DNA from 2 places in the Streptococcus rifensis genome. Region 1 is predicted to be linked to the other one. Evidence: predicted binding sites of a transcription regulator. Region 1 holds the regulator's gene; the other holds the start of a gene.
The links. Region 1 encodes CtsR, which represses protease genes until heat stress. Its sites were predicted from a motif close to TTGGTCAAAAAAGGTCAAANA; they were not measured.
Positions count from the first base shown of each region.

Region 2: a site for CtsR is predicted at 2,016-2,036, ahead of ACVRYP_RS03110 (ATP-dependent Clp protease proteolytic subunit). Genes of this name have one in related genera too.

Region 1 is NZ_JBRUCW010000007.1:10,119-13,538, reverse strand. It holds gene ACVRYP_RS05345 (glycerol dehydrogenase) at 1-611, shown strand, start outside; gene ACVRYP_RS05340 (COG2426 family protein) at 704-1,171, opposite strand; gene ACVRYP_RS05335 (CtsR family transcriptional regulator) at 1,355-1,810, shown strand; gene ACVRYP_RS05330 (ATP-dependent Clp protease ATP-binding subunit) at 1,820-3,420, shown strand, end outside.
Region 2 is NZ_JBRUCW010000003.1:186,010-189,429, reverse strand. It holds gene ACVRYP_RS03120 (MalY/PatB family protein) at 1-1,021, shown strand, start outside; gene upp (uracil phosphoribosyltransferase) at 1,104-1,733, shown strand; gene ACVRYP_RS03110 (ATP-dependent Clp protease proteolytic subunit) at 2,076-2,687, shown strand; gene ACVRYP_RS03105 (DUF2129 domain-containing protein) at 2,882-3,160, shown strand; gene ACVRYP_RS03100 (ABC transporter substrate-binding protein) at 3,273-3,420, shown strand, end outside.

The sequences.
Region 1 (3,420 bases):
GTTTACTAGCTTCAGGGATTGCCGATGGTCTTGCGACTTGGGTAGAAGCTAGAGCTGTTGTCCAAAATAATGGAACAACCATGGCTGGTGGGCACCAAACCATTGCAGGAGTTGCGATTGCCCAAGCTTGTGAAAAGACCCTGTTTGCCGATGGCCTCCAAGCTATGGCCAGTTGTGAAGCCAAAGTAGTGACGAAAGCTTTAGAAAATATTGTGGAGGCCAATACCTTGCTGAGTGGTCTTGGCTTTGAAAGTGCTGGGCTTGCAGCTGCTCACGCTATCCACAATGGTTTTACAGCATTAGAAGGCGATATTCATCATTTGACCCATGGTGAAAAAGTGGCCTATGGCACCTTGACCCAACTGTTCTTGGAAAATCGTCCAAAAGAAGAGATAAACAAACATATTCGCTTCTACCAAGCCTTGAACTTACCAACACGGTTATCAGAATTGCACTTAGCTGATGCGGATTATGATACCCTGCTTAAAGTTGGAAAACAAGCAACGATTGAAGGAGAGACCATTCATCAAATGCCATTTGCCATTACAGCAGATGATGTGGCTTCGGCTCTTTTAGCAGTAGATCAGTATGTTGCTGCCTTAGACGATTAATTCAGGGGCAAAACATCCACTAGCTATTTAGGCTGATCAATTATCAAAAAAGTATTCTACCTCACTAGTCGTCTAGTGAGGTAGAATACTTTTTAATGGCTAAAAACATTGAGACCAAAGACCGTCAAGAGCCCCATGATCACACCTGCTAAAATTACCCCTAGCATAATGACCACAACACTTTTTTTGAAGTCCCATCCTAAAATACTGGCTGCTAAAGTTCCAGTCCAAGCCCCTGTACCTGGGATAGGAATACCGACAAATAGAAGAAGGGCTAGGAAAATCCCGTTCTTACCAGCTTTTTCTTCCAAGACTTTTCCTCCTTTTTGGCCTTTACGAAGACACCAGCTGAAGAAAGGGCCAATTACAGGTTTATCAGCACCCCAGACCAATACTTTGTGGGCAAAAAAGAAAATAATCGGCACTGGCAACATATTCCCAAGGACACCCAGGGAAAGGGCTTGCCAAAAGGGAATCCCATTAGCAATACCGTAAGGCACTGCACCACGAAGTTCAATCAATGGCACCATTGAAATCAATAATAAAATAAGATAATGCATAAAACCATCCTTAATGATAATAGTCTTATTGTATAGGCTTCTGTCAGAAAGGTCAACTAAAAGCTATTGAACTTGAAATAATCAAATATCCCATGGGAGAGCTTTTCTTCTCTGTACCTCTTTAGTTCCTAATTGATCATTTTTTTGATATAATAGTCAAAGATAGTCAGAGGAGGTGGTCTGATGGAGCCCAAAAATACATCTGATAGCATTGAAGCTTATATTAAAAAGCGTTTAGCCCAAGCTGGTTTTGTAGAGCTAAAGCGTAGCGAAGTGGCGGCGTCTTTTGAAGTTGTTCCAAGTCAGATTAACTATGTGATTAAGACGAGGTTTACTGAGAGCCGTGGGTATGTGGTTGAAAGCAAACGCGGTGGCGGTGGCTATATCCGCATCGATAAAATTGATTTTTCAGATCATCACCACCGATTAGAAGGGTTGAGACTTAGTCTTGGAAATCAAGTCAGTCAGACCGTTTTTACAGATATTATTCAAATGTTGTTTGAACAAAAGTTGATGACAGAAAGAGAGGGAAATCTCATTTTAGCCATGAGTACTAATGAGGTTTTAGGAGCAGAAGCTGATAAGATTCGAGCAAATTCGTTGCGACGGATTATTCAGCAATTAGATAGAAAAGAGTAACTGAAACGTATGAAATTATCACACGGTATGAGAACAGCTTGGGAAGATGGACAGATTCTTGCTCAACGCTATGGTTGCCAATCAGTTGAGTCGTGGCATGTTCTTTTGAGTTTTATTGGCAATGGCGAGTCGATAGCTGGCTCAGCTTTACAGGATTTTGACTTTGATTTCAATGACTATGATCGGGCCATTTATGCAGTGACCGAAAAGGAAATGCGTGAAGAGGTTGGAGACTTTACTGTTTTGCCCCATTCCAAGCGGTTGCGTAATCTTACTGAGTTTGCTAAGGCCATTGCCCAAACCCTTAAAGCCAAAGAACTGGGAACAGAGCACCTGTTGCTAGCTATTATTTTAGATGGTGCATCTCTGGCTTGTCGTGTCCTCGAGGAAGTTGGTTTTACGACTGAGCAAGGAGAGCATGATGTGACCATGGTCGACTTGCGAAAAAACCTAGAGCATAAAGCCGGAATGACTAAAGCAGATATTAAAGCCATTCGAGCGATGATTAAGGGCAATTCAGGAGCCTCTAAGGGCAATATGGCTAATATGATGGGGATGCCTAGTGCACCAAGTGGAGGATTAGAAGATTATACCCGCGATTTGACCGAAGCTGCTCGTCAAGGAGAGATAGAGCCAGTTATTGGACGCGATGCTGAAATTTCACGCATGGTCCAGATTCTCAGTCGAAAAACAAAGAATAATCCTGTTTTAGTCGGAGATGCGGGTGTCGGTAAAACAGCACTAGCGCTAGGTCTTGCCCAACGCATTGCAGCAGGTGAGGTTCCTGAGAAATTGGCCAAGATGCGTGTCTTGGAACTGGAATTAATGTCGGTTATTGCGGGGACCCGTTTTCGCGGTGATTTTGAGGAACGGATGAACAATATCATTGATGATATTGAGGCAGATGGCCAAGTGATTCTCTTTGTCGATGAACTCCATACTATTATGGGGAGCGGAAGCGGGATTGATAGTACGATGGATGCAGCTAACATCCTAAAGCCTGCCCTATCTCGTGGGACCCTTCATATGGTCGGGGCAACAACCCAAGATGAGTACCAAAAACACATTGAAAAAGACTCCGCTTTATCTCGTCGCTTTGCCAAAGTTGTTGTAGAATCACCATCAGAAACAGAGGCGATTACGATTTTGCAAGGTCTAAAAGAAACGTATGAGCAACACCACCGTGTCTCTATTTCGGACAAAGCGGTGGAAACGGCGGTGACCTATGCTAAGCGCTATTTAACAGGGAAAAACCTTCCTGATTCCGCTATTGACCTTTTAGATGAGGCTGCCGCTACTGCCCAAAATAAGGCCGGCCATGCAGGCATTCAACCGGAACTAAATGAACTGGACCGTGCTTTGATGGCAGGAGAGCTGAAAAGAGTTGAAAGGTTGCTTGATAGAGAAGAGTGGAATTCAAAAATTAGCGTCACCGAAGACGATATCTTGACGACCCTTAGCCGCTTGTCTGGTATTCCAGTCACTAAATTAACCAAGACGGAAGCCAAGAAATACCTTAATTTAGAGGCCGAATTACACAAGCGCGTGATTGCACAAGATGCCGCTGTTTCGGCTGTCAGCCGTGCCATCAGGCGTAATCAATCGGGAAT
Region 2 (3,420 bases), on a different contig from region 1:
AGACTATGTCGCATCAGATGATTATGGCTATGCCTATGAAGCAGAAAGCCTCTACCAGTCCGTCGTTGATTGGGAGGCCAAGCACTATAGCAATACCGTAAAAGCTGACGAAATTCTCTTTGTATCAGGTGTCGTTCCGTCGCTGTCTATCGCTTTACAAGCTTTGACATCAGAAGGTGATGCCGTGCTGATTAACACGCCTTATTATGGACCAATTCCTCGAACCGTCCAACTGTTGAATCGTCAGTTAGTTAAAAATGAATTGGTTAATATTGAGGGGCGGTATCAGATTGATTTTCAGCAGTTGGAGCAAGATATTGTTACTCATGACATCAAAGTTTACGTTCTCTGCAACCCTCAAAACCCTAGTGGCCGTGTCTGGACGCGTGAGGAACTTCAAAAACTTGGCAACATCTGTCTCAAACACAATGTGCTCATCATTGTTAATGAAATTCATCGTGACTTAACGCTTTTTGGCAATCAACATATTAGTTTCAATACAGTCGATGATGCCTTTAAAGATATTTCCATTACGCTAGCCAGTGCAACTAAAACCTTTAACATAGCCGGGACCAAAAATAGCTACGCCTTGATTCCTAACCCATCGCTAAGGAAAAAATTCACCCAGCAACGTTTGGCCAATAACCAACATGAAGTTCCAACGATTGGTCTTGTGGCGACTGAGGCAGCCTTTACTCACGGAGAAGGTTGGTTAAATGCTCTCAAGCCTGTTTTAGAGCAAAATGTCACCTATGTCAAGGACCAACTAGAAAGCCAGACAGAGATTAAGGTCATGGTTCCAGAAGCAGGTTATCTCATCTGGCTAGACTTCTCTGCCTACAATCTCGATGACCAAGAACTCAAGGCTAAATACCGTGATGAAGCAGGCCTAATCTTGAGTGATGGGACAACTTTTGGGACTGCTGGGCGTCAATTTGTACGGTTTAATATCGCAGCACCTTTTGATGTCATTCAGGAAGCGTGCAGTCGGTTGATCAATGTGTTGGCTAAGGATGACTAGCTTTTTTAAAAGTGTCGATTGACACATGCCTTTTTAAGTCTTTTTTGGTATAATTTTAGAAGAATAGATTAAGGAGGCTATCATGGGAAAATTCCAAGTTATTTCTCATCCATTAATTCAGCATAAACTGTCCATCTTACGCCGGGTTGAAACGTCAACCAAGGATTTTCGTGACCTGGTCAATGAGATCGCCATGCTGATGGGATATGAAGTGTTGCGTGATCTTCCGGTGGAAGATGTCGAAATTGAAACACCGATTACAAAAACCGTCCAAAAACAAATTGCTGGTAAAAAATTAGCGATTGTGCCCATTTTAAGAGCAGGTATCGGGATGGTTGATGGTTTGTTGAGCTTAACGCCTGCCGCTAAAGTTGGCCATATCGGGATGTACCGTGATGAGGAAACCCTTCAACCAGTAGAGTACTTAGTTAAGTTACCGTTTGATATTGAACAACGCCAAATTTTCCTCGTGGATCCTATGTTGGCCACAGGTGGTTCAGCTGTATTAGCAGTGGATTCCCTTAAAAAACGTGGGGTAACCAATATTAAATTTGTCTGCTTGGTAGCAGCGCCAGAAGGCGTCAAAACCTTGCAAGATGCACATCCAGATGTTGATATTTATACAGCTGCCTTAGATGAAAAACTCAATGAGTATGGTTATATTGTCCCAGGTCTTGGAGATGCTGGCGATCGTCTCTTTGGAACAAAATAAGACAATCTCTTCTATCATTGCTTAATGGTCTTGAAGTCAGATTTCTTTTGTCGAAACTTACCATTTTGCTAAACAGTTCAGAATATCCATAAATAGTCTGGATAAGGTCAAGGTAACGATGTTATTAAGGCCTTGTCCTTTTTCTATTAATGTGAAGCTGTCTGGCAGATGTTTGCGAGATTGGGAAGGAAAATAAATGGATAGCTCTTTATGGATGCAGAAGAAGAACTGGATAGTCTGCCTCAGGCTTGTTATCTAAAACTGAGTTCTATTTGTGCTAAAAATTTGACCTTTATTGACCAAAAAGATATAATGGCAATATAACATTTTAAGTATTATCTTATGACTAAAAAGGAGAACGATATGATTCCAGTAGTTATTGAACAAACTAGCCGTGGCGAACGCTCTTATGATATATACTCTCGCCTTCTTAAAGACCGTATTATCATGTTAACAGGACCTGTTGAAGACAATATGGCAAACTCAGTGATTGCCCAATTGCTCTTCCTGGATGCTCAGGACAATACTAAAGATATCTATCTTTACATTAACTCACCTGGTGGCTCTGTTTCAGCTGGTCTTGCAATTGTCGATACCATGAATTTCATCAAATCTGATGTTCAAACCATCGTGATGGGTGTGGCTGCCTCTATGGGTACCATTATTGCCTCATCAGGTGCTAAGGGTAAACGGTTCATGCTGCCAAATGCAGAATATCTCATTCATCAACCAATGGGTGGAACAGCTGCAGGCACGCAACAAACAGATATGGCCATTGCAGCAGAGCGCTTGTTAAAAACCCGTAAACGACTTGAGAAAATCCTCTCTGAGAACTCAGGTAAGACAGTGAAACAAATCCATAAAGATGCAGAACGTGATTTCTGGATGGATGCTGAAGAAACCCTTGCTTATGGGTTTATCGATGCCATTATGGAAACATCTGATTTAAAATAAGGGGGTTACCTCATTAGTAGGCTGAGTCTAAGACTTGGCCTTTTTAGTATTCTTTTATTTAGCAAATAGTCTGGGTCACAGAAGCCGAAGGCAGCTCTTCACAGATGTTTTAAAGGGAGATTAGATAAAACGTTGCTATTATTTGGCAGTCACTTGGGCTATTTTTTGTTATAATAAAAGGAAAGGAGAAGAATATGTTTGAAAAAAGAGAACGAAAAAGCATCGTCGTTTACTTGAATTATTACCGCGATGTCAAAAAAATAAAACATGTGGGAGATGTTGCATATGTCTCTCGTCGAGGTCGTTATGCCGTCATCTATGTTGACCAAGACCAGGTAGAAATGTTAGTCCAACAACTTTCAGCCGAAAAATTCGTTAAGCGTGTTGTCCCATCTTATCTGAAAGACTTGAATCAAGACTTTGTAGGGAACCTTTGGCGGGACTCAGATTCTGTCGCAATAGCAGAAAATTAGAAAAACTTTTAAAATAAAAACGCTTTCTAGGACATTCATTATTGACAATTTTCTGACAATTGTGTATATTAGTTATACTTTGAAAAAAAGAAGTAATTGATAGGAGAACACAATGACATCAAAAAAATTAGCAATGACCCTTTTGACTTTTGCTAGCGCTGCATTTTTAGTAGCCTGTGGAGAGGTTGGAGGAAGCAATTCAACCTCTAATTCCGGTAGTTCTGAACAAACAGCCTCTAACGCTATCGGGGATACCATTA